DNA from 4 places in the Streptomyces coeruleofuscus genome. Region 4 is predicted to be linked to each of the others. Evidence: riboswitches for the same ligand, from Rfam matches in the RefSeq annotation. Region 4 holds a riboswitch; each other region holds the start of a gene.
The links. Region 4 has a riboswitch for cyclic di-AMP ahead of ABFX81_RS16190 (NlpC/P60 family protein). Riboswitches for the same ligand answer to the same signal wherever they lie in the genome.

Region 1: linked by a shared signal. The riboswitch ahead of ABFX81_RS05090 (peptidoglycan DD-metalloendopeptidase family protein) and the one ahead of ABFX81_RS16190 (NlpC/P60 family protein) in region 4 are both predicted to bind cyclic di-AMP.
Region 2: linked by a shared signal. The riboswitch ahead of ABFX81_RS23625 (transglycosylase family protein) and the one ahead of ABFX81_RS16190 (NlpC/P60 family protein) in region 4 are both predicted to bind cyclic di-AMP.
Region 3: linked by a shared signal. The riboswitch ahead of ABFX81_RS38180 (LysM peptidoglycan-binding domain-containing protein) and the one ahead of ABFX81_RS16190 (NlpC/P60 family protein) in region 4 are both predicted to bind cyclic di-AMP.

Annotation. Positions count from the first base shown of each region.
Region 1 is NZ_BAAASE010000001.1:1,170,484-1,175,145, reverse strand. Features, by position in the region: gene ABFX81_RS05100 (GDSL-type esterase/lipase family protein) at 1-210, opposite strand, end outside; gene ABFX81_RS05095 (DUF6250 domain-containing protein) at 356-1,072, opposite strand; gene ABFX81_RS05090 (peptidoglycan DD-metalloendopeptidase family protein) at 1,274-2,206, opposite strand; cyclic di-AMP (ydaO/yuaA leader) riboswitch at 2,211-2,365, opposite strand; gene ABFX81_RS05085 (alpha-galactosidase) at 2,683-4,662, opposite strand, start outside.
Region 2 is NZ_BAAASE010000006.1:35,437-40,098, reverse strand. Features, by position in the region: gene ABFX81_RS23635 (cytochrome P450) at 1-768, shown strand, start outside; gene ABFX81_RS23630 (transglycosylase family protein) at 916-1,875, shown strand; cyclic di-AMP (ydaO/yuaA leader) riboswitch at 2,104-2,282, shown strand; gene ABFX81_RS23625 (transglycosylase family protein) at 2,287-2,967, shown strand; gene eno (phosphopyruvate hydratase) at 3,233-4,513, shown strand; gene ABFX81_RS23615 (septum formation initiator family protein) at 4,618-4,662, shown strand, end outside.
Region 3 is NZ_BAAASE010000015.1:12,807-17,468, forward strand. Features, by position in the region: gene ABFX81_RS38165 (ABC transporter ATP-binding protein) at 1-266, opposite strand, end outside; gene ABFX81_RS38170 (outer membrane lipoprotein carrier protein LolA) at 293-1,531, opposite strand; gene ABFX81_RS38175 (polyprenyl synthetase family protein) at 1,763-2,773, opposite strand; cyclic di-AMP (ydaO/yuaA leader) riboswitch at 3,304-3,477, shown strand; gene ABFX81_RS38180 (LysM peptidoglycan-binding domain-containing protein) at 3,481-4,248, shown strand; gene ABFX81_RS38185 (Cof-type HAD-IIB family hydrolase) at 4,212-4,662, opposite strand, start outside.
Region 4 is NZ_BAAASE010000004.1:167,196-171,857, reverse strand. Features, by position in the region: gene pcrA (DNA helicase PcrA) at 1-2,262, opposite strand, end outside; cyclic di-AMP (ydaO/yuaA leader) riboswitch at 2,552-2,728, shown strand; gene ABFX81_RS16190 (NlpC/P60 family protein) at 2,737-3,921, shown strand; gene ABFX81_RS16185 (SLAC1 family transporter) at 4,032-4,662, shown strand, end outside.

The sequences.
Region 1 (4,662 bases), on a different contig from region 4:
TTCGACGGCCCGCGGAACCTGGTCCGCCACGATCTGGTCGAGGAGCTTCCCGCGCACCGCGAGGTTGGTGTACTGGAAGTCGCCTTCGGGCCGGCGGTCGGCGAGCAGGACGGCGAACCGGTCGGCCCAGCCGACGAACGCCCCGTCGGGGCCGGGATCACCGACGCCCTCGGTGAAGCTGTCCCCCACCGCCACGTACGACCCGATCACTGCTCTGCTGTCACTCTTCGAATCGTCTGCCACAGCCGCTCATGATTCACCCTCTAATGTGACCTACGCGACCGTAGGCAGGGGTTGACGGGCGGTGAGATAAGCCACTTCCCAAGTGTTCGCCAACTCCGGAATACGTCACCCGTCAGCGATGTTGGGGGGTCAGGCGCCATACCCGGAAGCCCGTGATCCGGAAGTGGCTCCACACGGTCCGGAAGGCGAAGTGCCCGCGGGTGTACGGCTGCGGGTCCGTGTAGTCGAAGACGAGGCGCCCGTTGTTCCACCACCTGACCGTCGAGCCGTCGGAGACGATCCGGACCCGGTGGGGCTCGTTGGGGACCAGCAGCGGCTCGGTGTAGTCGTAGACCAAGGGCCGCACGCCGGGCTCGCCGACGTACCGCCGCAGCCGGGTCGTGGTGTTGTAGTTCGCGCCGTAGCCCGCGTAGTACGTCGTCAGGTGGTCGTACTCCGCCAGCGCCCCACCGCGCGGCGTGGCGAAGAGATCGCCCGGGGAGCGGACGTCGGTCGCGTTCCAGAAGTTGTTGAGGTCCGAGACACGGTCGTTGACCCCGCCCTCGGAGACCGGCGTGGCGGTGTACTCGAGGACGTACGGCCCGTCGAGCCGCCGCCTGAACCACACGGTCGCCCCGCTCGGTACGTCGATCTCCAGGACGCCGCGAGAGGCGGTCACGGTCCCGCCGTCCTGGAGTTCGGTCGCCCACTGGGAGAGGCCGTGGCAGAAGTCGTCGTGGGCGATGAGGCGGCGGTGCCGGGGCGCGGCATGGGCGGCGCCCGTCGGGACGAGGGCCACCAGGCCGGCTCCGGCTGCCAGGGCTGCGAACGCTCTGCGAGTGGTCGGCACGGGACACGTCTCCTCGGTGATCCGCCTGGAAGGCTCTAGAAAGCGCTTGCGCTCCGGACTGGATCACTGTGTCCCAACTGCCGCCCGCTGTCGATCCCTTGGGCGCGACCGATCACATCGGGCCCGCACACACCGAAGGCCGGACCCGGGGATCGGGGTCCGGCCGACGGTTGCGTGTCAGGCGGGTGGTCGTGCGGTCGGTCAGCCGACGGAGACGCCGTGCGAGCGCAGGTAGGCGACCGGGTCCACGTCCGAGCCGTAGTCCGGCGTGGTGCGGATCTCGAAGTGCAGGTGCGGTCCGGTCACGTTGCCGGTGGCACCGGAGAGGCCGACCTGCTGGCCCGCGCTCACGGTCTGGCCCGCCGAGACGGAGAGCGAGGACAGGTGGGCGTACTGCGCGTAGCTGCCGTCGTTGAGCTTGATGACGACCTGGTTGCCGTACGCGCCGCCCCAGCCGGCGGAGACGACCGTGCCGGCGCCGACGGCCTTGAGCGAGGTGCCCGTCGGGACGACGAAGTCGACACCGGTGTGGTAGCCGCTGGACCACATGCTGCCGGACATCCGGTACGGGGTGCCGACGGTGGCACCGTCCACCGGGGCGCTGTAGCCGCTGGAGGTCGCGGCGGCCGGCTTGGCGGCGGCCGGCTTCGAGGGCGACTCGGAGGCGGACGACTTCGGAGCCGAGGGCTTGGCAGCCGAGGACTTCGAGGACTTGGAGGCCGAGGACTTCGGCGAGGACGGGGCCGGGGCCTTGGACTCGCCCGCCGCCTTCTTGCCGATCGACAGCTTCAGGCCCGGGTGGATCAGCGACGGGTCGTCGCCGACGGCGTCACGGTTGTCCGTGTAGAGCTTCTTCCAGCCCCCGTCGACGTTCTGCTCGTCGGCGATCTTCGCGAGATAGTCACCGGACTGCACGGTGTACGTCCGGGCGCCCGTGGCCTTTTCGGCGGCCTTCTTCTCGGCGGCCGGAGCGGACTGGACGGTCTTTTCCGCAGCCGACTGCGGGGTGGCGGCGTGGGCGCCGCCGGCGCCCATGAGCGGAAGGGCGAGAGCGGCTCCGCCGGTTCCGGCGACGGCGATGGAGCGGGTGAAGCGCTGGGTCTTCGGGCGGCGGTGCTTACCCTTCGCGGGCATGGCGAATTCCTCTCCGTCGCCTGCGAGGTGAGCTGTCGGGTTCGGGCTGGAGATGCCCGGCCGCGCCGAGGCGCGGCTTAACCCCAAGCCGTTCCGGGAACCGGAACAGGCGTCTTACCTGTGGGTCCCCCGCTCCTGCCGTACGTCGGGTCAGTGTGTGGGGCTCCGGGCGGCGGCAGGATTAGGCGTCCGTCCGGATTGGGGTGGAACGTAAGCGACCAAGACGCAAAGGGACAAGTTCCCGGTTGCCTGTGACGGCGTTTTTCTTGACGCACCGGCACATTTTCCGTGACGGAGCGTGGATTAGCGATCTCCCGCTTTCCTCAATACCCCTGAATATCGCCAGAATTACGTGTACATGGCAACAACACATCGTCACGAATATGACGATGCTCACGCACCCCGACCTCGTCTCCTTTACGATCGGGGCACGTTATGTCGAAATAACCGAAGAACTCCCTATTCGGACAGAACGGCTACTTACGCTTAAGCCGGACGACGGTGGCGTCCAGATCCCCGCGCAGACCGACCCGCAGCCCGTGATGGAGCAGTACGGCACCTCGGTGAACTTCGCCCGTTTTAAGGCATTCGTACGATGCCGTGGGGTCGAGGCCCCGCAGCCGGAGCGCCGGTACGGGCTCGCCGTAGCGCTGCGCCTGGAGCCAGGCCAGGACGACGGTCTCGCCGCCGAGGGTGTACTGCACGGCGCTCAGGCCGCCCTCCGGCGGTCGCAGCCGGTACTGGTCGCCGCGCTGCACCACGGGCCGGATCTCCTTGTAGAGCGCCACCCAGTCCCGCGCCTCGGCGAGTTCCTCCCCCGTCCACTTCGTGAGGTCGCCGCCGACCCCGAGCACCCCGGCCATGGCACTGACGAACCGGAACCGCAGGGAACTGGCGCGCTGGTTGAGCATGGCGTTCGGACTGTCGGTGACCCAGGCGGCCATGACCCGGGCCGGATGGATCTGGCTGAAGCCGTGCTGGATGGCGAGCCGGTCGAGCGGGTCGGTGTTGTCCGAGGTCCACACCTGGTCCGTGCGGCTCAGCACACCGAGGTCGATCCGGCCGCCGCCGCCCGAGCAGGACTCGAAGGCCACCCCGGGGTGAGCGGCCCGCAGCCGGTCCAGCAGGGCGTACAAGGCATGGACGTGGTCGACCCACAGCCGCTGCGGGTAGGGGTCGTCCGGCCAGCCGGCGTCGGTGAAGCAGCGGTTGAAGTCCCACTTGACGTAGTCGATCGGGGCGCTGGAGAGGAGCCCGTCGAGCTGGTGCCAGAGGTACTCCTGGACGTCCGCGCGGGCGAGGTTCAGTACGAGCTGATTGCGGAACTCCGTCCGCTTTCGTCCCGGTTGGTACTGCACCCAGTCCGGGTGCGCGCGGTACAGGTCGCTGTCGGCGTTGACCATCTCCGGCTCGACCCAGATCCCGAACTGCATGCCGAGGCCGTGCACGTGGTCGGCGAGCGGCTTGAGGCCGCCCGGGAAGCGGTCCGGGTTGGGAGTCCAGTCACCGAGCCCGGCCCGGTCACTCGTACGCGCCCCGAACCAGCCGTCGTCGACCACGAACAGCTCGACGCCCATGGCGGCGGCCCGCTCGGCGAGCGCCCGCTGCTGCTCCTCGGAGATGTCGAACTCGGTGGCCTCCCAGGAGTTGAACAGGACCGGCCGGTCCCGGCCGGCGTCCGGGATCACGTGCGCCCGCTGGTAGGCGTGCCAGGCGCGGCTCGCCCCGCCGAAGCCGCCGTCGGTCCAGAGCCCGGCGAAGACGGGAGTCGTGTACGACTCCCCCGTGCCGAGCATCAGCAGGCCCGAGTCGTCGTACCCGGCCCCGCCGGTGATCTGCACGCGCGCGTCCGGGAGTCGGGCCACGGCGATCCGCCAGGACCCGGACCAGCCCAGGGCGCATCCGTAGACCTCGCCGCGCTCCTCGGTGGCGTCGGTGTCGAGCGCGACCCACGGCAGGTGCTGGTGACCGGTGTGGCCGCGGCGGCTGCCGATGGCCTTCTCGCCGTGGGTGAGGGCGGAGCGCTCCAGGCGGGACTCGGCGCCCCAGCGGCCGTGCAGCTGGGACAGCCGCCAGGTGTCGCGGTCGGGCAGGGTCCAGGTGGCGGAGTCGGCGCGCAGCACTTCGACGGACGGCCCGCGGTTGTCGAGGGTCACCCAGCGCTCGACGACGTCCGTCGAGGAGCGCATCCGGTAGTGCAGCGTGATGGTCAGGTCACCGTCGCGGAAGCGCAGCCGCAGCTCGCCGTCCCCGGCGTCGTGCCCCTCATAGGTCCACTCGGTGCCGCGCCGCTCCGGGGTGCGGACGGACAGGGCGGGCCGGACGAAACGGGGGCCGCCCTCGACCGGGTACTCCTCGCGCCCGTCGAGCGGGGACTCGAAGGGCCAGTAGTCCGGCAGCGGCCGGACGGCGAGGGCCTCGGCGTCGGCGAGGCCGATCCGGGGGCCCCAGTGCAG
Region 2 (4,662 bases), on a different contig from region 4:
CAGGACGACTTCCGCGACTGGGCGGGGATGATGATCCGTCACCAGGGCGGGCCCAGGGGCGGCGTGGCGCGGTCCGTGAAGAAGATGCGCGGCTACCTCGCCGACCTCATCCACCGCAAGCGGGAGGCGCTGCCCACCGAGCCCGCCCCCGGAGAGGACCTCATCTCCGGGCTCATCCGCGCCTCCGACCACGGTGAGCACCTCACCGAGAACGAGGCCGCGGCCATGGCCTTCATCCTGCTGTTCGCCGGCTTCGAGACGACCGTGAACCTGATCGGCAACGGCACCTACGCCCTGCTCACCCACCCCGAGCAGCGCGCGCGACTCCAGGCGTCCCTCGCCGCCGGGGAGACCGGCCTCCTGGAGACCGGCGTCGAGGAGCTCCTGCGCTACGACGGGCCCGTCGAACTCGCCACCTGGCGGTTCGCCACGCAGCCGCTCACCATCGGCGGGCAGCGGATCGCGCCCGGAGACCCGGTCCTCGTCGTCCTGGCCGCCGCGGACCGGGACCCGGAGCGGTTCGACGATCCGGACGTGCTCGACCTCGCCCGCCGCGACAACCAGCACCTCGGTTACGGCCACGGCATCCACTACTGTCTCGGCGCCCCGCTCGCCCGCCTGGAGGGCCAGGCCGCCCTCGCCGCGCTCCTCACCCGCCTCCCGGACCTGCGGCTCGCCGCGGACCCGGCCGAGCTGAGATGGCGCGGCGGCCTCATCATGCGCGGGCTGCGCACCCTGCCGGTGGAGTTCACGCCGACCCCAAGGTGACACGCCGTCAGGAATGTGATCTTCACGTGATCTGCGCGGCATGAACTTGTGACAAGTGATCGTCTGCCGATACGTTCACCCATCATCAGCGCGGCCCGGGGGACCCTGCGCCGCGCCGGTCACTGCTGTCTCGCGAAAGGTCTCCGTATGCTCTCCGGGAACGGTCGGCACCGTCGCCCCCGCCAGGCTCCGGCTCTCCTCGTCGCGGCAGGAGTGACCGGCTCCGCCATCGCGATCCCGCTCCTCGGAGCCTCCGGCGCCAGCGCGGCCGACGGCACGACCTGGGACCGGGTCGCGGACTGCGAGACCGGCGGCGCCTGGAGCCAGAACACCGGCAACGGATACTTCGGCGGCCTCCAGTTGTCCCAGGAGGACTGGGAGAACCACGGCGGCCTCGACTACGCCCCGAGTGCCGACCTGGCCAGCCGTTCCCAGCAGATAGCCGTGGCCGAGAGAATCCTCGCCGACCAGGGGGTCGGCGCGTGGCGCACCTGCGGGCTGCTCTCGGGTCTCCAGCAGGACAAGGACTCGGACACGTCCGGCTCGTCCGCCGCAACGGACTCGCCCGGGCTGCTCGACTCCTCCGAGTCGTCTCCTTCGTCCTCTCCGTCCGCGTCGCCGTCGCCTGACGCGCCGTCGACCTCGGAGGACGAAACCGCCAAGTCCGACAAGTCGTCTGATTCCGCCGATTCCTCGACGCAGGACCAGTCACAGGACCAGGAGTCCGACAGCTCTCCCTCGGCCGAACCCGAGAGTGACAAGTCTGACAAATCGCCGCAGAACGACGACTCTTCGGGCCTCACCGACACCGGCTCCGGCCGTCATCGCGGCCCCAGTGCCGACGAGGACACCGCGGCCGAGGACGGCCGTCCGTCCGGGGCCGCGGGCCGGCACGCCTCGCGCGGCGACGAAGCCTCGCGCGAGGCGACGGACGGCTCCTACGTCGTCCGTCCCGGCGACAGCCTCTGGTCCATCGCCGACTCCCTTGACCTCAGCGGCGGATGGCACGCGCTCTACGTCGGCAACGAGGCGGCCGTCGGCGTCGACCCGAACCTCATCCGCCCCGGTCAGAAGCTGGCGGTACGGGTCGAAGCGGACGACGAGTAGCTGGTGGGGCAGTACGGAAACGGCGGCGGAAGTCACCCCTAAACCGTGCGAGTTCACGCTGCGGTTCGCACCGAATGTCCCGTATAAGCCCGGTGAGAGATAGATCTCAGAAGCCCTGATCGTCTTTGAAATTCCGCGACTCGCATGTCTACGGTCATGACCGCTCGTCACCACGAGCTCCGGCTGCCGCAACGCCGAATCCTGCCAGCGGCCGCACGGGAACAGTCGTCGCGTCAAGCGCCGTAGGCAGGAGCGGGGGACCCAAGGTAAGTGCCGGGCCCGGCGGTTGAGGCAACTCGACGGCAGGTCCGGCTTGGGGTGAAGCCGCGTCCCGGGAGGGACGCGGCCGGGCAACTCAACCGGCCCGAACCCGACAGCTCACCTCGCAGGCGTCGGTGAGGGGATCTCTCCATGCTGTTTTCCGGCAAGGGCACGCACCGCCGTCCGTCCAAGGCCTCTCGGGTCATCGCCATCGCCGGTGTCACCGGTGCCGCCGTCGCCGCCCCGCTGATGGCGGCCGGCAACGCCTCCGCCGCCACCGCCTCCGAGTGGGACGCCGTCGCCCAGTGCGAGTCCGGCGGCAACTGGTCCATCAACACCGGCAACGGCTACTACGGCGGTCTGCAGTTCTCCGCCTCCACCTGGTCCGGCTACGGCGGCACCAAGTACGCCTCCACCGCCGACCAGGCGACCAAGGAGCAGCAGATCGAGATCGCCGAGAAGGTCCTCGCGGGCCAGGGCAAGGGCGCCTGGCCGGTCTGCGGCAAGGGCCTGTCGAGCGCCGGCTACAGCGGCGGCGCCGAGCAGAGCAGCGGCTCCACCGAGACCCGCCAGACCGAGCAGCAGCCGGCCTCCCGCTCCGACGAGCGCCCGGCCCAGACCCAGAAGACCCAGAAGACCGTCACCACCCCGACCGGCAAGAAGGTCAAGAAGGGCGACGGCGAGTACAAGGTGGTCAAGGGCGACACCCTCAGCTCCATCGCGACCGAGCGCAAGGTCGAGGGCGGCTGGGAGAAGCTGTTCGAGCTGAACAAGGACATCGTCCAGGACGCCAACCTCATCTACCCGGGCCAGCAGCTGCACCTGAAGTAAGCAGCGGCCCGCCCCCGTCCCCACGGGCTCCCCGCTCCGGTGCGTCTTCCCCCGTACGCACCGGGGCGGGGTTTTTTCTGCCGGTCTTTGCGATCCGGCTTTGTTCCGTTCGGAAACAATTTACTCTCGGTTCTGTCCATGGGGTGGGCGACCCGGTGGCCGATCGCTCGGAGCCGGTTAGGCTCATGTCGCGAGCCACCACGGCCCGCACCGCGCAGGGCCCGAGCGGCCCGCGTACCCGCGTCACATCAAGAAGGAGATGCTCGTGCCGTCCATCGACGTCGTCGTAGCCCGGGAAATCCTGGACTCCCGAGGCAACCCCACGGTCGAGGTCGAGGTCGGCCTCGACGACGGCAGCACCGGTCGTGCCGCCGTCCCGTCCGGCGCCTCCACGGGCGCCTTCGAGGCCATCGAGCTGCGCGACGGCGACTCGAACCGCTACCTCGGCAAGGGTGTGGAGAAGGCCGTCCTCGCGGTCATCGAGCAGATCGGCCCGGAGCTGGTCGGCTACGACGCCACCGAGCAGCGCCTGATCGACCAGGCCATGTTCGACCTGGACGCCACCGACAACAAGGGCTCCCTCGGCGCCAACGCCATCCTCGGCGTCTCCCTCGCCGTCGCCCACGCCGCCTCCGAGGCCAGCGACCTTCCGCTGTTCCGCTACCTGGGCGGCCCGAACGCGCACCTGCTGCCCGTGCCGATGATGAACATCCTGAACGGCGGCTCGCACGCCGACTCCAACGTGGACATCCAGGAGTTCATGATCGCTCCGATCGGCGCGGAGTCCTTCTCCGAGGCCCTGCGCTGGGGCGCCGAGGTCTACCACACGCTGAAGAAGGTCCTGAAGTCGAAGGGCCTGGCCACCGGCCTCGGCGACGAGGGCGGCTTCGCCCCGAACCTCGGCTCCAACCGCGAGGCCCTCGACCTCATCCTCGAGGCGATCAACGAGGCCGGCTACACCCCCGGCGAGCAGATCGCCCTGGCCCTCGACGTGGCCGCGTCCGAGTTCTACAAGGACGGCGTCTACACCTTCGAGGGCAAGGAGCGCTCGGCGGCCGAGATGACCGAGTACTACGCGGAGCTCGTCGACGCGTACCCGCTCGTCTCCATCGAGGACCCGCTGTTCGAGGACGACTGGGAGGGCTGGAAGACCATCACCGACAAGCTCGGTGACAAGGTCCAGCTCGTCGGCGACGACCTGTTCGTCACCAACCCCGAGCGCCTGGCCCGCGGCATCGAGGAGGGCGCGGCCAACGCGCTCCTGGTCAAGGTCAACCAGATCGGTTCGCTCACCGAGACCCTGGACGCCGTCGAGCTGGCCCAGCGCAGCGGCTTCAAGTGCATGATGTCCCACCGCTCCGGCGAGACCGAGGACGTCACCATCGCCGACCTGGCCGTCGCCACCAACTGCGGCCAGATCAAGACCGGCGCCCCGGCCCGCTCCGAGCGCGTCGCCAAGTACAACCAGCTCCTGCGCATCGAGGAGATCCTCGACGACGCGGCGGTGTACGCCGGCCGCTCGGCCTTCCCGCGCTTCAAGGGCTGACCTGGCCCGTAAGTAGCAGCGTCGTACGTACGTCCCCGTACTCGGTCCCGTACCGTGTCCGGGGACGTACGCGCGTATGACGGTGGAGCGGGAGGCGGACAGACATGGCCGTGAAGGACCGGGACCGGTTCTCCACCGCGACCAGGATC
Region 3 (4,662 bases), on a different contig from region 4:
CGGGGCATGGGCCGCCCGAGCACCCGTGCCGTGCCGGCGGTGGGATCGATGAGGCCCATCAGCATGCGGATGGTGGTGGTCTTGCCGGAGCCGTTGGGGCCGAGGAAGCCGAAGACGCTGCCCGCCGGGACGGTCAGGTCGAGGCCGTCGACGGCGAGCTGTCCGCCGCGGTAGCGCTTGGTGAGCGAGCGGGTGGCGATGACCGGTTCCCCGGCCTCGGCCCGCACCTCGCGGTGCTCCGGCTCCGCGGCGGACAGTTCGCCCATCGGCTTCCTCGTTCTCTTGAGAGGACTTACTTCCCGGCGTCGGCCGCCTTCACGAGCGCGTCCTTGGTGACGGCGCCCACGTAGACCTTGCCGTCGTCGGTGATCAGGGCGTTGATCAGGCGGGTCGAGAAGACCGTGCCCGAGCCGAACTTGCCGGTGACCTTGTCGCCGAGCGAGTCGATGAAGCCGCCGAACTCGCCGCCGGCCTTGCCCGAGGGCACGCCCTCGCCGCCGGTGTCGAAGGTGGCTATGGAGCTCCAGCCCTCGCCGATGGTCTTCATGCCGTCGAGGCCCTTGCCGAGGTCCTCCCCGGCCTTGGGGGCGTGCTCGCGCGGTCCGCCCTTCTCGAAGCCCTTGCCGAAGTCCTTGTCGGAGCCCTTGCCGGCGTCCTTCTCCTCGGTGACCTTCGCGCCCTTGGGCGGGGTGAAGTCGAAGGTGGACGCGGCCGGCTTGGCGAAGCTGACCTGGGTGAAGCCCGCGTCGACGACGGCGGCGCCGCCGCTCGCCGGTGTCAGCGTGAACTTCAGCGGCATGCCGGTCTCGGCGTCCACGGCCACGCTGACCGCGCCGACCGTCGAGCCGGACTGCTTCGGCTTGACGACCAGCTTGTAGGCGTCCCGGCCGGCGACCTGGGCGGTGCCGTCCACGCTCACGGATGTCGTGTCGTCGACGGCCTTCAGGGCCTCCTCGGCGAAGTCCTTCGGCGTGGCCGGCGGCTGCTCCTTCTCGTGCTCCGGGCTCTCGGAGGCGGTGCCGTGGTAGACCTCGTTCGACTTGCTGTCGTAGCCCCAGACGTCCTTGCCGTTGTGGACGAGGCTGTACTCGGCGGCGTTCTCCAGCAGGGACAGCTTCTGCTTGTCCGGGCCGTCGGCCGCGATGCGCAGGGTGTGCGTGCCGGAGGCCAGTTCCGTGAGCTTGGCCGTCGGGTCGGCGGAGGAGCCGCCCTCGCCCTGGCCCGCGGCGCCGGACATCAGGCTGCTCTCCAGGCCGCCGAGGTCCGGCAGGCCGAGGTCCGTGCTGATCTTCACCGTGCCGGACAGCTGCTGGACGTCCGACTTGGCGATCTTCTCGATGAGCTGCTGGGCGGTGATCTTCGGGAGGTCGGGGTCACCGGAGTCGGCGAGTGCGGGGACCAGCCCGATCGTCGCGGCCGCCACCCCCATCACCGTGACCGGGACGACGTACCGCGCGGCTTTGCGCCGCCCGGAGCGCCGCTCGTCGGCCTCCCCGCCGGTCGTGCTGTCGTCGGATGCGTACGGTGCCATGTGTGCCCTACCTCCGTGATCGGCGGCGGCTGTCCGTGTCGTCCACGCACTCGTCCCTGAGCCGCCATTCTCACCCGAACTGGTGAGGAGTGGTGTTTTCCGTGGTGTCCATCTGACCAAATCGGCCAGGGAGATACGTCAGACCCCGGGCTCAACTCCACGTACTGCTGCGGTATGACACGACAGGGCTGCTTCTCCCCCGACCCGTAGGGGTCGTGCAGGGAAGAAGGGCTAGCCGGCCCGGTGCACCACCGCGTCGGACAGCTCCACCAGCGCCGTCTTCGCGGTGCACTCGGGCAGCGGCGCCAGCGCCGAGCGGGCGTCCTGCGCGTAGCGGATCGTGTCCTGGCGGGCCTGTTCCAGCGCCGGGTGGGCGCGCAGCAGGCGCAGGGCCTCGGCGTGCCGGTCGTCGTCGGTGAGGTCGGAGTCCAGCAGCTCGCACAGGGCGACGTCGTCCGCGAGTCCGAGCCGGGCGGCGCGCTCGCGCAGCCGCAGCACCGGCAGCGTGGGGATGCCCTCGCGCAGGTCGGTGCCGGGGGTCTTGCCGGACTCGTGGGAGTCGGAGGCGATGTCCAGGACGTCGTCCGCGAGCTGGAAGGCGACACCGAGCCGCTCGCCGTACTGGGTGAGCACGTCCACGACCGTCTCGTCGGCGCCGGACATCATCGCGCCGAACCGGCACGACACCGCCACCAGGGAACCGGTCTTGCCGCCCAGCACGTCCAGGTAGTGCTCGACGGGGTCGCGGCCGTCCTGAGGGCCGGCCGTCTCCAGGATCTGCCCGGTCACCAGCCGCTCGAACGCCTCGGCCTGTACCCGCACCGCCTCCGGGCCGAGGTCGGCCAGGATGTGCGAGGCGCGGGCGAAGAGGAAGTCGCCGGTGAGGACCGCGACGGAGTTGCCCCAGCGGGCGTTCGCGCTCGCCACCCCGCGGCGCACGGCGGCCTCGTCCATCACGTCGTCGTGGTACAGCGTGGCAAGGTGGGTCAGCTCCACGACGACGGCCGACGGCACGATCCCGGGCGCGTACCGGTCGCCGAACTGGGCGGAGAGCATCACGAGCAGCGGACGGAACCGCTTGCCGCCGGCCCGGACCAGGTGCTGGGCGGCCTCCGTGATGAAGGGCACCTCACTCTTGGTGGCCTCGAGCAAGCCTTCCTCGACAGCCGCCATCCCGGCCTGGACATCGGCTTCCAGAGCCTGGTCCCGCACGCTCAGCCCGAACGGCCCGACGTCGGTCACGAGGGGTCTCCTGTCTGCTGGTGTCTGCCGGTGTGTCTGCTGGTGTGTGCCGGTGATTACGCGGTTTGTCGATAGGTCGCTGCCATCACTCGAGTCAGCGTATCCGGTCACGTTTCGATCACCGCCAGCACCCATGGTTACAGGCCGGGCGGTATCCGATCACGACCGCAATATTTTCGATCAGCTCATAAGAGCAGACATTTATCGACTTACCAGGAAGTACTGGGCTATGTGCGATTTGCCGTATTGAGTAAGCAAATTCCTCTTGGCGTGCATTGCCCCATGGACTTGTGATCAGTGAGTTGAATCACGTTATCCCCTGTGACGCCCCACTCCGGCACCAACCCGTACCTCCTTCCGCCGAACGTCAGTTGAGCCTTGGCTCCCGCAAAGGATCAAGCGGCTCATATCCCCCTGACCAAGGTCGACCGGCGCGACGTGTGACTCAGGTGCTTGTTCCCGACATGTGCTCTCGCATACGTTCCGGGCCTGTCCGGCGGACGCCGAATCCTGCCACCGCCCGGACTCCCCACACGAACCCACTCACTCACGCATGGCAGGAGCGGGGGACCCAGGTAAGTCGCCGGTCCGCACAGCGGAACGGCTCGGGGTGAAGCCGCCCACGGCATACAGCACCGTGGGCGGCCGGGCACCTCCCGGCCCGAACCCGACAGCTCACCTCGCAGGCGTCGGAGAGGAATATCGCCATGCCCCGAGGCAAGCACCGTCGCCCCAGAAACAACCAGCTCACCCGCCGTGCCGTGGCCGTCGGCACCGGCGGAGCGGCACTCACGCTCCCGCTGCTCGGCGCGACGCAGGCCAGCGCCGCCCAGCCGAGCCAGAGCGCACCCGCCGCCGCACAGTCCGTGCCGCAGGCGGCCCAGCCCGCCAAGTCCCTCACCTACACCGTGGCCAAGGGCGACTCGCTCTACCGCATCGCGGACAAGTACGACGTGTCGGGCGGCTGGAAGCAGCTCTACAAGGACAACCGCTCCACCGTCGGCGACGACCCGAAGCTGATCCACCCGGGTCTGAAGCTGAAGGTGAAGACGGCCGAGGCGGGCGCCGCGAAGAAGTCGGCGACCAAGTCCTCCGCCCCCGCCAAGCCCGCCGGTGGCGTCGCGAAGGCCACCCAGGCCTCCGCGAAGACCTACGCCGACAACCTGGACGGCTGGATCCGCGAGGCGCTGGACATCATGGCGCAGAAGGGGATCCCGGGTTCGTACGACGGCATCTACCGCAACGTCATGCGCGAGTCGTCGGGCAACCCCCAGGCCATCAACAACTGGGACTCGAACGCCGCCAAGGGCACCCCGTCCAAGGGTCTGCTCCAGACCATCGACCCGACCTTCCAGGCCTACCACGTGGACGGCACGTCGTGGGACCCGTACGACCCGGTCGCCAACATCACCGCGGCCTGCAACTACGCGGCCGCCCGCTACGGCTCGATCGACAACGTCAACGGCCCGTACTGAGCCGTCCGAGCCGTCCCGCCCAGCAGTCGTTCGAGGACGACGGCGATGCCGTCGTCCTCGTTCGACAGGGTGACCTCGTCGGCCACGGCCTTGAGTTCGGGATGGGCGTTGGCCATCGCCACCCCGTGAGCGGCCCAGTCGAACATCGGGATGTCGTTGGGCATGTCGCCGAAGGCGACGGTGTCCGCCGGCCGCAGCCCCAGGTGCTCGGCCGCCAGCGCCAGACCCGTCGCCTTGGTGACGCCGCACGGCTGGAGCTCGACCGTGCCGGGCCCCGACATCGTCACCGTCGCGAGTGAACCGACCACCGAGCGGGCCGTCGCCGCCAACTCGTCGTCCGTCAGGTACGGGTGGCGCAGCAGCACCTTGCTGATGGGCTCGCCCCACAGCTCGTCGCGCCGGTCGACCCGTACC
Region 4 (4,662 bases):
GGCCGCCACCCCGGAGACCGGTCCGGAGGACGCGGGCGCGGTCGCTCCCGTCCGCTTCCACTGCACATGGGCCGGCGGGATCTCCTCCAGGAACCGGGAGGGCGGGTTGTACGACGGCTGGCCCCAGGCGCTGCGCAGGGTGGACCGCGTCAGATACAGCCGTTCCCGCGCGCGCGTGATGCCGACGTACGCCAGGCGCCGCTCCTCCTCCAGCTCCTTGGTCTGGCCGAGGGCGCGCATGTGCGGGAAGACGCCGTCCTCCATGCCGGTCAGGAAGACGACCGGGAACTCCAGGCCCTTGGCGGTGTGCAGGGTCATCAGCGTGATGACGCCGTCGCCGTCCTCCTCGTCGGGGATCTGGTCGGAGTCGGCGACCAGCGCGACCTGTTCGAGGAAGTCGGACAGTGTGCCACCCGGGGCGGCAGCCCCTGAGGTCTCCGCGCCCTCGCCGCGCTCCTGCTCGAACTCCATGGCGACGGCGGCGAGTTCCTGGAGGTTCTCGATCCGGGTCTCGTCCTGCGGGTCGGTGGAGGCCTGCAACTCGGCGAGGTACCCGGTGCGTTCCAGGACGGCCTCCAGCACCGTGGCCGGTCCGGCGCCGGACTCGACGATCGTACGGAGGTCCTCCATCAGCGTGTTGAACCGCTTGACGGCGTTGGTGGAGCGCGCGGCCATGCCGTACGCCTCGTCGACGCGCTTCAGCGCCTGCGGGAAGCTGATCTTCTCGCGCTGGGCCAGGGCGTCGATCATCGCCTCGGCGCGGTCGCCGATGCCCCGCTTGGGGACGTTGAGGATCCGGCGCAGTGGCACCGAGTCCTCCGGGTTGGCGAGCACCCGCAGGTAGGCCAGGACGTCCCGGACTTCCTTGCGCTCGTAGAAGCGGACACCGCCGACGACCTTGTAGGGCAGGCCGACGCGGATGAAGATCTCTTCGAAGACCCGGGACTGGGCGTTGGTGCGGTAGAAGACGGCGACGTCGCCTGCCTTGGCGTCGCCGGCGTCCGTGAGGCGGTCTATCTCGTCGGCGACGAACTGCGCCTCGTCGTGTTCGGTGTCGGCGACGTAGCCGGTGATCTGCGCGCCCGTGCCCGCGTTGGTCCACAGGTTCTTGGGGCGGCGGGACTCGTTGCGCTCGATGACCGCGTTGGCCGCGCTGAGGATCGTCTGGGTGGAGCGGTAGTTCTGCTCCAGCAGGATCGTCGTCGCGTCCGGGTAGTCCTCCTCGAACTGGAGGATGTTGCGGATCGTCGCACCGCGGAAGGCGTAGATCGACTGGTCGGCGTCACCCACCACGCACAGCTCGGCGGGCGGGACGTCGTCCGGGCCCGGCGGTACGTCGACGGGGTGCTCGGAGGTGCCGACGAGCTCCCGGACGAGGGCGTACTGGGCGTGGTTGGTGTCCTGGTACTCGTCCACCAGGACATGGCGGAAGCGGCGGCGGTAGTGCTCGGCGACGTCCGGGAAGGCGCGGAGCAGGTTGACCGTCGTCATGATCAGGTCGTCGAAGTCGAGGGCGTTCGCCTCGCGCAGCCGCGACTGGTACATCGCGTAGGCCTGGGCGAGGGTCTTCTCGAAGCCGTCGGAGGCCTGGGCGGCGAAGTCCTCCTCGTCGATCAGCTCGTTCTTCAGGTTGCTGACCTTGGCGCTGAAGGACTTCGGCGGGAAGCGCTTGGGGTCGAGGTCCAGGTCGCGGCAGACCAGGGCCATCAGGCGCTTGGAGTCGGCGGCGTCGTAGATCGAGAAGGAGGACGTGAAGCCGAGCTTCTTGCTCTCGCGCCGCAGGATGCGCACGCACGCGCTGTGGAAGGTCATCACCCACATCGCGTTCGCCCGCGGGCCGACGAGCTGCTCGACGCGTTCCTTCATCTCGCCCGCGGCCTTGTTGGTGAAGGTGATCGCGAGGATCTGGCCCGGGTGCACACCCCGCTCGGCGAGCAGGTGGGCGATGCGGTGCGTCAGCACGCGGGTCTTGCCGGAGCCGGCGCCGGCCACGATGAGCAGCGGGGAGCCGGAGTGGACGACGGCGGCGCGCTGGTTGTCGTTCAGCCCCTCCAGGAGGGTGGCGGTGTCCACCACCGGGCGCGGGGCGCCGTCGCGGTAATAGGCGTCACGGTCCGGGGGCACGTCGAACTTCCCGCCGAACAGATCGTCCGGAACCGGCTCCGGTACGTGATCGTCCTCGGGTGGCGGCGGGGGCTCGTCCGCGGGGCCCCGCTGGGCCTGGAGGTCCGCCAGGAAGCTGTCGTCAAAGAGGCTGCTCATCGCTCTCCGAGTCTAGGGCGCCCCACTGACAGCCCGCCGCCGCCCTGAGAACATCGCCGAAAGGATCCCCTCGTCACCCTGCATCCACGCACGATCACAGCCCGCTACGCCGTCACAATTATGACGAACTCATGACCAACCCCCCTCCACCGGTGACGCTCGGCGACACTCTCGGCTAAGGTCACGAAAATGTATCGGGCATATCGCCCATCAACCTTCACAAGGGCCACACCAGTTGGCTACCGTGCGGGCAGGCCGCACGACCCCCACCGGCGAACGTCGCCGGGCCGCGCGGCCTCCGCCGAGTCCGGTGTGCCGCAGCGGCAGCCGGAGCCGGGGACCCAACCGAGAACTCTGGGGTGAATCGGCCCCACTCCGCCCTTCGCGGAGACGGCCGTAGGGCAACCCTTCCGATGTACCCGCCCGAACCCGACAGCTAACCCGGTAGGCGGAGCATGGAAGGAGTCGCCTCCCTTGGCGTCGCACCGCAAGTCGCGTCCCGCGGGTACGCGCGTCGCAGGCATACGGACCCCCGCCCTCGCAACGGCGGCCCTCACGTCCGTGGCCCTGCTGTCCCAGTCGGCCAACGCCGCCCCCGAGGCCGACGACAAGCCGAGCCTGGAGGAAGTCGAGAAGAAGGTCGACGACCTCTACCGCCAGGCCGAGTCGGCCACCGACAAGTACAACGCGGCCAAGGAGAAGACCGCGAAGCAGCGCAAGCGCGTCGACACCCTCCTCGACGGCGTCGCGCAGCGCACCCAGAAGCTCAACGAGGCGCGGGAGAAACTGGGTTCGTTCGCCGCCGCCCAGTACCGCACCGGTGCCTCCGCCCCGGACACGGCGACGTTCCTGCTCGCGGACACCCCGCAGGACTACTTCGACCAGACCCAGCTGATGGACCGGATGACCGGCCGTCAGAAGATCGCGGTCGACGACTACGTCACCCAGCAGTCCGAGACGATGAAGAAGCGTCAGGAGGCCACCGAGAGCCTCGAGACGCTCAACGAGACGCAGGGCGACCTGAAGACGGCCAAGGCGACCGTCCAGCGGAAGCTCGCCGAGGCGCGCGAACTGCTGTCGAAGCTGACCGCCGAGGAGAAGGCGCGGCTCGCGGCGATCGAGAGGGAGAAGCAGCAGGAGGCCGCCCGCAAGGCCGCCGAGCTGGCCCGGCAGCAGGCCGCACAGCAGCAGGCGCAGGAGGAGGCCGCCCAGCAGCAGGAGAGCGAAGCGTCCTCGTCGTCGGGAGCGTCCTCCTCGACGGGCTCGTCCTCCTCGACGGCCCCGGCCGACTCCTCGTACGCCACCAAGGCCGAGAAGGCCCTCGCCTTCGCCCGCGCCCAGATCGGCAAGCCGTACGTCTGGGGCGCCGTCGGCCCCGGCTCCTACGACTGCTCCGGCCTCACCCAGGCCGCGTGGAAGGCCGCCGGTGTCACCCTGCCGCGCACGACGTGGGACCAGGTCAACGCCGGCACGACCGTTTCCCTGACCAATGCGCAGCCCGGTGACCTGGTCTTCTTCTACGACGACCTCTCACACGTCGGCATCTACATCGGCAACGGCATGATGATCCACGCCCCGAAGCCCGGCACCTATGTGCGCGAGGAATCGATCTACTACGACGGCGAGTCGTCGATCCACAGCGTGGTGCGGCCGGCCTGAGGGCCCGCACGTCACCGCGGGCACGCGCGCGTGAGGGCACTCACGCTTTTGGCAGCGCACGCGCGCGTGCCCCGCCTGGAACGGACGCGGCGCCTCCTAGCATCGGCTCCATGCCCGGCCCCTCCCCCTCCACCGCCTGGTGGGCGCAGCGAGCGCCGTCCGCGAGTGCCGCCGTGCTGGCGACCGGCACCCTTGCGGTCGGTCTGGATCTGGCGGGGTACGGCGTCCTCTCCCGCATCGTCCTCGGCCTGGCCTGCGCGGCCTGGCTGATGCTCGCCGCGGACTTCACCCTGCGGCTGCTGCTCGCCGGCACGAGACGGCGGGCGTACGCGGCCCTGCCGGGCCTCCTGGACACCGTGGCGACGGCCGCCCTCACCACCGTGGCGGCGACGGCCGTCCTGGGCACCGGCTTCTCGGCGGCCGGCTCGCAGTCCCTGGCGGCGGCACTGCTGGTGCTGGCCGTGCTGCTCTGGCCCGTGCCGCTGGCCCTCCCCGCGCAGGACGGGGAGCGGCGCCGGCCCGGCACGGTGTTCGCGCGCTGCATGGCCACGCAGGGACTCGCCGTGCTCGGCGCCACGCTCGCCGCTGCCGAGTCGGCGGCCTGGCTCGCGCACGCCGCGCTGGTGCTCTTCTGGCTGGGGCTCGTGCTGTACGTCCTCGCCCTGGCCCGTTTCGATGTGCGGCAGGTGGCCGAAGGGCGCGGCGACCACTGGCTCGCGGGCGGGGCGCTCGCCATCTCGG